2 regions of the Allorhizobium sp. nf9_anc genome follow, and region 2 is predicted to be linked to the other one. Evidence: riboswitches for the same ligand, from Rfam matches in the RefSeq annotation. Region 2 holds a riboswitch; the other holds the start of a gene.
The links. Region 2 has a riboswitch for thiamine pyrophosphate ahead of thiC (phosphomethylpyrimidine synthase ThiC). Riboswitches for the same ligand answer to the same signal wherever they lie in the genome.
Positions count from the first base shown of each region.

Region 1: it holds a riboswitch for thiamine pyrophosphate, as region 2 does, so the genes downstream of both, thiD (bifunctional hydroxymethylpyrimidine kinase/phosphomethylpyrimidine kinase) here and thiC (phosphomethylpyrimidine synthase ThiC) in region 2, are expected to answer to the same signal.

Region 1 covers NZ_CM150481.1:3,480,489-3,484,870, reverse strand. Annotated here, with positions in the region: gene AC02Y0_RS16990 (autotransporter domain-containing protein) at 1-1,288, shown strand, start outside; gene AC02Y0_RS16985 (HAD-IA family hydrolase) at 1,335-1,952, opposite strand; TPP riboswitch at 2,137-2,233, shown strand; gene thiD (bifunctional hydroxymethylpyrimidine kinase/phosphomethylpyrimidine kinase) at 2,285-3,112, shown strand; gene AC02Y0_RS16975 (pirin family protein) at 3,192-4,103, opposite strand; gene AC02Y0_RS16970 (class II glutamine amidotransferase) at 4,345-4,382, shown strand, end outside.
Region 2 covers NZ_CM150481.1:3,967,020-3,971,401, reverse strand. Annotated here, with positions in the region: gene ffh (signal recognition particle protein) at 1-80, opposite strand, end outside; gene AC02Y0_RS19345 (MBL fold metallo-hydrolase) at 457-1,473, shown strand; TPP riboswitch at 1,521-1,641, shown strand; gene thiC (phosphomethylpyrimidine synthase ThiC) at 1,734-3,572, shown strand; gene thiO (glycine oxidase ThiO) at 3,569-4,382, shown strand, end outside.

The DNA of each region.
Region 1 (4,382 bases), 490 kb from region 2:
GGTCGATACGGATTACAGCTTCCTTGATGCCGCGCTCGGCTACGATGCGAATGATGTGACGATGACACTGACCCGCAATGCGACCGACTTCGCCGATATCGCGCAATCGACGAACCAGTCTGCGACGGCAGGCGCAATCGAGAGCCTGGGCTCGGGCAATGCGGTCTACGACGCGGTTGTCGTCCTGGACGATGACGCGGCCTCGACGGCCTTCCAGCAGCTTTCCGGCGAAGTCCATGGCCAGAGCGTCAGTGCGAGCTTGGATAATAGCGGCCTGATCCGCAGTTTGGGCGGCAATCGCATGCGCTCCGCCTTCGGTTCCGTTGGCGCCGGCCAAACCAATGTCGTCTCCCTCGGCAGCACCACGGGTGGCAATACCGCTGCGCTGGCCTATGGCGAAGAAAAGGCGAAGACCCCGGCAGAACTGGCGGCAGAGTCGATCCTGGTGACGCCGGAAAAGGCCGGCCCCGTTGCCTGGGCCGAAGCCTATGGCGGCTGGGGCAAGAGCTTCGGCGAGAACGGCGATGCCGATCTCTCAAACTCGATCGGCGGCATAGCCTTCGGCATCGACACAGTGCTGGCCGACACCACTTGGCGCCTCGGCATTCTCGGCGGTTACGGCGCGGCATCCTTCGAGCTGAGCGACGGTCTGTCGAGCGGCGACAGCGATGATTTCGATATCGGGATCTATGGCGGCAACCAGTGGGGTGCGCTCGCATTTCGCTTCGGTGCGCTTTACAAGCACCAGCAGGTCTCGACCGAACGCACGGTCGATTTTGGCGGCTTCACCGACCAGCTCTCGGCGGACTACGGGACGAACACCGCACAGGCCTTTGCGGAGCTGGGCTATGAGATCAAGGTCCAGGACGTGCGCCTGGAGCCCTTCGCAAACCTCGCCCAGGTCCACATGCACACGCCCGCTTTCACCGAAGAAGGTGGTGCCGCCTCCCTGTCGCGCGCGGCGAGCGACATGAACCTCACCTTCACCAATATCGGTCTCCGGGCCGGGACCGAGGTGGCGCTGGCCGGCGTGAATGCAACAGTCCGGGGGGCTGCCGGATGGCAGCATGCTTTTGGCGATACGGAAACGGCCTCGACCCTGTCCTTTTCCGGTGGCAGCGATTTCGTCACCTCCAGCAAGACGGTCGCGGAAAACAGCCTCGTCCTGCAGGCCGGCATCGACATGCCCATCGCCCCGATGACGACGATCGGCCTGGATTTCGACGGCAGCTACAGCAACCGTGGCAATGCGCAATCCGTCAAACTGAATTTTCAGAAGCAGTTCTGATGAGAGTGCGACCAGTGCGGGGCGGCTGAGCGCCCCGCGTTTCCCCTCAGCGCGCAGGCCCGATCCGCAGCCCCTGCGAAGCGTGGAAATCGACGCGCAGATGCTCATAGCTGGCGATGGTCGGATGAGAGGTTTCGAGCGGATGGGCATGGGTGGCCGTGATGACGGCGACATCGGCCCCCGCAGCCTCTCCAGCCCTGACGCCGGCCAGCACATCCTCGAACACCAGGCAGCGGGAAGGATCGAAACCCAGCCGCTCGGCCCCAAGGCGATAGCCGGCGGGATCGGGCTTACCGATCTTCACGTCTTCCGCTGTAACGATCTGGAGTGGCTGCGGCAGGCCGGCAGCGCCAATGCGCGCGCGGGCGAGGGCAGATGGTGCCGAGGTCACGATCGCCCAGCGCTCGGCCGGCAGGCTCTGAAGGAAGGCGATGGCGCCCGGGATTGGAACGATGCCCTCGAGATCCTCGATCTCGCCGCGCTCCACTTCAAGGGCCTCCTGCACCACATCGATGCCGGGCAGGTTCAGCGCGCTGATCGTGTCGACCCCGCGCTTGCCATGCATGCTCGGCAGGAAGGTTTGGAGATCAAGCCCATGCTTGAGCGCCCAGCGGCTCCAGACGCGCTCGGCCGCGGCGATGGAGTTGAGCAGCGTGCCGTCCATATCGAAGAGGAAGGCGTCATAGAAGCGGTCGAAAAGCCGGTCGGGGGAATGATGCAAGGCCTGGATCCTTTGGTCGAACGCACGTTGAGGCTCCCGTACCGGCTCTGAACCCGGCCTGCAAACACTTAATCGGGATAGGCCGGGATGACAGGTGACAGGGCCTTCTCTCTGCCCTAGTCTTTGACACGAGAGACAGGGGCGTCTGGCGCAAGCCGGGCTGAGAAGCACCCTTTGAACCTGAACCAGATCATGCTGGCGGAGGGAGTCGCTCGGGTGCCGCGGGCTCTCCGCGTCCTGCCCGTCGCTTCTTCGCCGTCTGAGGAGAAGCAGACATGACAGCCTACCCAATCCGCAATGTCCTTTCCATCGCCGGCTCCGATCCCTCCGGTGGTGCCGGCATTCAGGCCGATCTCAAGGCCTTCTCCGCCCGTGGCTGCTATGGCATGGCGGCCATCACCGCGCTCACGGCGCAAAACACGCAAGGCGTCTCTGCCGTTGTGCCGCTCGATCCCGAATTCGTTTCCGAGCAGATCCGCATGGTCTTTACCGATATCAGGGTCGATGCCGTGAAGATCGGGATGATCGCCAATGCCGGGATCGCAAGGGCCGTCGCCGAGGCGCTGAAGCCCCATCGCGGCATTCCCATCGTGCTCGACCCCGTGATGATCGCCAAGGGTGGGGCAAGCCTGCTCGATCCGGATGCCGTCGAGGCGCTGAAGACTGAACTCCTGCCGCTTGCAACCTTGCTCACGCCGAATCTGCCTGAGGCTGCAGCCCTGCTCGGCGATCCCGAAGCCTGCGACCGGCGCATCATGGAATCCCAGGCGATCAGGCTGACGACGCTCGGCCCCCGCGGCGTCTTGATCAAGGGTGGCCATCTTGCCGGTGGCGAAAGCCCTGATGTGCTGGTGGCGGACGGACAGGTGACCTGGTTCGAGGCCGACCGTATCGAGACCCGCAATACCCATGGCACCGGCTGCTCTCTGTCGAGTGCGCTGGCGGCTGAACTGGCGAAGGGGAGAAATGTCGAGGAGGCCGTACGCACCGCCAAGACCTGGCTTAAGGAGGCCGTTCGGACATCGGGCACTCTGTCGGTTGGCTCCGGGCACGGACCGGTCCACCATTTCCATGCGCTTTGGCAGGCCTCGACGCCGGCTTGAACTCAGAGACGGTGAATTCAGGCAAAAAGAAAACCCGGCGCTGGAGACGCCGGGTTGAAGTGAACTTGACTGCGTGGGGTTAATGATCGGCCTTGATAAAGGTTCCGTTCTGCAACTCTTTCATCGCCTGCATCAGTTCCTCGCGGGTGTTCATCACGATCGGACCGTGCCAGGCGACTGGCTCCTTGATCGGCTTGCCGGTCACCAGCAGGAAGCGGATGCCCTGTTCGCCGGCCTGCACGGTAATCTCGTCGCCGGTGTCGAAAACGACTAGAGTCCGGTTGCCGGAGAGGTCGCGGATATTCAGCTCCTCGCCCATGTATTCCTTCTCGACCTTGACGCCGAAGGGCTTGGATGCGTCGCGGAACGAGCCGGAGCCGGCGAAGATATAGGCGAAGGCCGAGCGATAGGTATCGACCGGGAATGTCTTGCGCTTGCCGGGCGGCACCGAGATGTCGAGATAGACTGGCTCGGCAGCGATGCCGTCGACAGGGCCGCTCTTGCCCCAGAAGTCGCCACAGATAACCCGCACAGACGTGCCGTCATCATCGATGACAACGGGGATCTCGGGCGACTTGATGTCCTGATAGCGCGGCTTCGTCATCTTCAGCGAAGACGGCAGGTTGGCCCAGAGCTGGAAGCCATGCATGCGGCCGGCGAAGTCGCCCTTCGGCATTTCCTGATGCAGGATGCCGCTGCCGGCGGTCATCCATTGCAGATCACCCGCGCCCAGCATGCCCTGGTTGCCCAGGCTGTCGCCATGCTCGACGGTGCCGGCCAGCACATAGGTGATCGTCTCGATGCCGCGATGCGGATGCCAGGGAAAGCCGCGAACGTAATCCATCGGCTCGTCGTTGCGGAAATCGTCCATCATCAGGAAGGGGTCGGTCATCGAGGGATCGCCGAAGCCGAAGACGCGGTGCAGCTTCACGCCCGCACCCTCCATGGTCGGCGTGGCACGGCTCTCATGCTTGACGGGGCGGATGGACATTCGGGGCCTCCTCGGGAAACGGCTCTTTGCTCAGGTGGCAATATAGGCGAGGGGGCCGGTGCACGCAGGCCCGCTGAACAGAACGCAGTGTTCACTTTTGTGCCAGTCAACGTCAGGAAGAATGTTGCACTGCCCGACAAAATTTTGTCATGAAGGATGCCATGTTTGCAAATCATTAGTCTATCGGGCCAAGACTGTTGAAAACGAGCAGTCGGTTCGATGGAACTGGGGCAAAAAGCATATGTGTCGTTGGGCAGCTTACCGTGGCGTTCCGATCTT
Region 2 (4,382 bases):
ACATCCGCCTCGGACAGGGCGCCACGGCCGGTCAGTCCATTCAGAATGGAACCAAGACGGTCCTGGAGGTTTTCAAACATCGGCTCTTCCTTGCATGGTTTCGGACACCCGAAACCTCGGTCTTCTCCACGCGGAAAACAAGACGCAAAGCCAAAAAGCACCCGAGGGCGCAACGCGCTGTCGGGTGTTGACCTCCGGGATCTCTTTATACCTTAACGGGTCCCGGTCGGCGGCTCGGAGTGCTTGTCTCGTCGCAGATTGCGCGGGATAAACAGGAAAATAGCCTGGAAGTCAAGCGAAGCCCCGATTTTCAGGGATTCGGCCCCGTTCAGCGATCTACATCAGCCCTATTGTCGTAGAATTGACGAAACCACATATGGGTGAGCCATGAACAGACGCAGCTTTCTCAAATGGTCGGGCTTCGGGCTCGTTGCCGCCACACTCGGAGGCCTCGGCATGCGTGAAGCACAGGCCGGCAACCGCTATTATTCAGGTCCGCTCTCGGATCACTTTGACGGCAAGATCTTCTTCAATCCAGGTGGTGAAGAGCCGCGTGGCTTCACCGATCTGCTCCGCTGGCAATTCGGCGGCGGCAAGATTGACTGGCCCAAGGCGGTGGCGGCAGCGGATTTCGTCACGACGAAACCCGAGCAACGTGTCCAGGGAAGCCGGCTTGTCGTCACCATGGTTGGCCATGCGACGCTGCTCATTCAAACGGCGGGCCTGAACATTCTGACCGACCCCGTCTGGTCGGAACGGGCAAGTCCCGTCTCGTTTGCTGGGCCGAAACGCAACAACCCACCCGGCGTCGCCTTCGACGACCTGCCACCGATCGATATCGTCATCGTGACGCACAACCACTACGACCATCTGGACATCGTAACCTTGAAACGCCTCATCGAGCGCGACAGGCCGCGCCTCGTCACGCCGCTCGGCAATGACACGATCATTCGTAGCGATGTGCCAGACATTGAGGCTGATGTGATGGATTGGGGCGATAGCATCGAGGCCAACAATGGTGTCACCATCCATTGCGAGCCCTGCCACCACTGGTCGGCGCGCGGCATGGGCGACCGACGCATGGCGCTCTGGGCCGCCTTTGTCATCGAAACCCCTGGCGGCAAGATCTACCATATCGGTGACACCGGCTATGCCGAGGGCAAACACTATCGCGAACTGCGCGAAAAACACCGCGACATCAGGCTCGCCATCATGCCGATCGGCGCCTACGAGCCACGCTGGTTCATGAAGGCGCAGCATCAGAACCCGGAGGAAGCGATTTCAGGCTTCGGCTTGAGCGGAGCGGCCTTCGGAATCGGCCATCATTTCGGTACCTTCCAGCTCACCAATGAAGGCATCGACGATCCGCCGAAGGCGCTTGTGACGGCCATGTCTGCGGCCGGTATCGGCAATGAGCGCTTCAAGGGCCTGCGGCCCGGCCAGCAGTTCGAGGTGCCTCTCACAAACACTTGAGAGCCAAAGGGCTCGTTGACACGGCCCACGCTTTTGACCACACTTCACGCATTCACCAGGGGTGTCCCGACAAGGGGCTGAGATATCGCTACGCCGAGATGGCAGCGCGGTGACCCGTTGAACCTGATCCAGTTCATACTGGCGTAGGGACGGTGCGAGCGCTGCAACAACGACGATTCGGAAACCCGAATCCCGTGGCGTCTTTCCATCATTCCGGCTGACATGACTGGGTCTCCAACCTGAACACTTGGAGCTCCACGATGAACATTGCCCCTGACTTCAACAGGCCCGACGTCACCACAGGGCCGCTTCCCGCCTCGACCAAGATCTTCCTGCCCGGAGACATCCACCCGGATATCCGCGTGCCCCTGCGCCAGATCGCGCTACACCCGACTTCGGGCGAACCACCGGTCAATGTCTATGACGCATCGGGACCTTATACCGACCCGCGGGCGACCATCGGCATCGACCAGGGGCTTGCCCGGCACCGGACTGCCTGGGTCCAGGCACGCGGCGATGTCGAGGCCTATGACGGCCGCGATGTAAAGCCGGAGGACAACGGCTTCGTCTCTGCCGATAAGCTGACACCGGCGTTTCCCGTGAAACATCAGCCGCTTCGCGCAACGGGCGGCAAGGCCGTGACGCAAATCGCCTATGCCCGCGCCGGCATCATCACGCCGGAAATGGAATATGTGGCGATCCGCGAAAACCTCGGCCGCAAGGCCATGAAGGAAGCGCTCGTCCGAGACGGCGAAAGCTTCGGCGCCGCGATCCCCGATCACGTGACGCCGGAATTCGTCCGCCAAGAGATCGCCTCAGGCCGGGCGATCATCCCGGCCAACATCAACCATCCGGAACTCGAGCCGATGATCATCGGCCGGAACTTCCTGGTGAAGATCAACGCCAACATCGGCAATTCCGCCGTCACCTCCTCCATGGCGGAAGAAGTCGAGAAAATGGTCTGGGCGATCCGCTGGGGCGCCGACACGGTCATGGATCTCTCGACCGGCCGCAACATTCACAACATCCGCGACTGGATCCTGCGCAATTCGCCCGTGCCGATCGGCACCGTGCCGCTCTACCAGGCGCTGGAAAAGGTCGGCGGCATTGCCGAGGACCTGACCTGGGAAGTGTATCGCGACACGCTGATCGAGCAGGCCGAACAGGGGGTGGACTATTTCACCATCCATGCCGGCGTGCGGCTGCATTACATCCCGCTGACCGTGAACCGCGTCACCGGCATCGTTTCGCGCGGCGGCTCGATCATGGCCAAGTGGTGTCTGCATCATCACAAGGAGAGCTTCCTCTACGAGCATTTCGAGGAGATCTGCGATATCTGCCGCGCCTACGACGTTTCCTTCTCGCTCGGCGATGGCCTGCGTCCAGGCTCGATTGCCGATGCCAATGATGCCGCCCAGTTTGCCGAACTGGAGACGCTGGGTGAGCTGACGCAGATCGCTTGGGCTAAGGATTGCCAGGTGATGATCGAGGGACCCGGCCATGTTCCCATGCACAAGATCAAGGAGAACATGGACAAGCAGCTGAAGACCTGCGGTGAAGCCCCCTTCTATACGCTGGGGCCGCTGACCACGGACATTGCGCCCGGCTACGACCACATCACCTCCGGGATCGGGGCTGCGATGATCGGCTGGTTTGGCACGGCGATGCTCTGCTACGTCACGCCGAAGGAGCATCTGGGTCTGCCCGACCGCGACGATGTGAAGACCGGCGTCATCACATACAAGATCGCAGCGCACGCCGCAGACCTCGCCAAGGGTCATCCGGCGGCACAACTGCGCGACGATGCGCTTTCCCGCGCCCGCTTCGAATTCCGCTGGGAAGACCAGTTCAACCTGTCGCTCGACCCGGAAACGGCGCGCGCCTTCCATGACGAAACGCTGCCGAAGGAGGCGCACAAGGTCGCCCATTTCTGCTCGATGTGCGGGCCGAAATTCTGCTCGATGCGCATCTCCCATGACATCCGCGCAGAGGCCCAGAAAGAGGGCCTGACCGCGATGGCCGAGAAATATCGGGCGGGCGGCGATCTCTATATGACGGCAGACGAGATCGCAGCGCTGGAGACGGGGGAACTGTCATGACCGTTCTGGTGAAAGGCGCCGGTGTCGCAGGGCTGGCGACGGCGCTGGAACTGGCACGCAGGGGTGTTCCTGTGGAAGTCGTGGAGCGTCGGGCCGATATCGGGCTTGGCGCCTCCCATTGGGCGGGCGGCATGCTCGCCCCCTATTGCGAACGGGAGGCAGCGGAAGAGATCGTGCTGACATCAGGTCTCTTGGCCGCCGACTGGTGGGACGAGGCTGTGCCCGGTCTCGTCCAACGCCGGGGCACGCTTGTGCTGGCCAACCCGCGAGATCTCGCCGACCTCAAGCGCTTTGCGACCCGTACGCGCGGCCATCGCTGGCTGGGCGAGGAAGAGATCGCAGAACTCGAGCCGGATCTCGGAGGGCGCTTCGGCAGCGGCCTCTTCTTTTCAGAGGAGGCCCATCTCGATCCCCGCAAGGCATTACGGGGTCTTTATCAGGCGGCGCGGCAACTCGGTGTCTCCTTCCGCTTCGGGGAGGTGGTCGGTGAGACGGGAGACTATGCGAGCGTCGTGGATTGCCGGGGCCCACAGGCCATCGGCGAGATCGAAGGGCTGCGCGGTGTGCGGGGAGAGATGCTCTATCTGCAGACGGGCGATGTCACCCTCTCCCGCCCCGTGCGGCTCCTGCATCCCCGCCACCCTCTCTACATCGTGCCGCGCGGCAACGGGCGCTTCATGTTGGGCGCGACCATGATCGAGGCGGAGGATGACGGGCCGATCACCGCGCGTTCGATGATGGAACTGCTCAACACCGCCTATGCGCTGCACCCGGCCTTTGCCGAGGCCCGCATCGTGGAAACCGGCACCG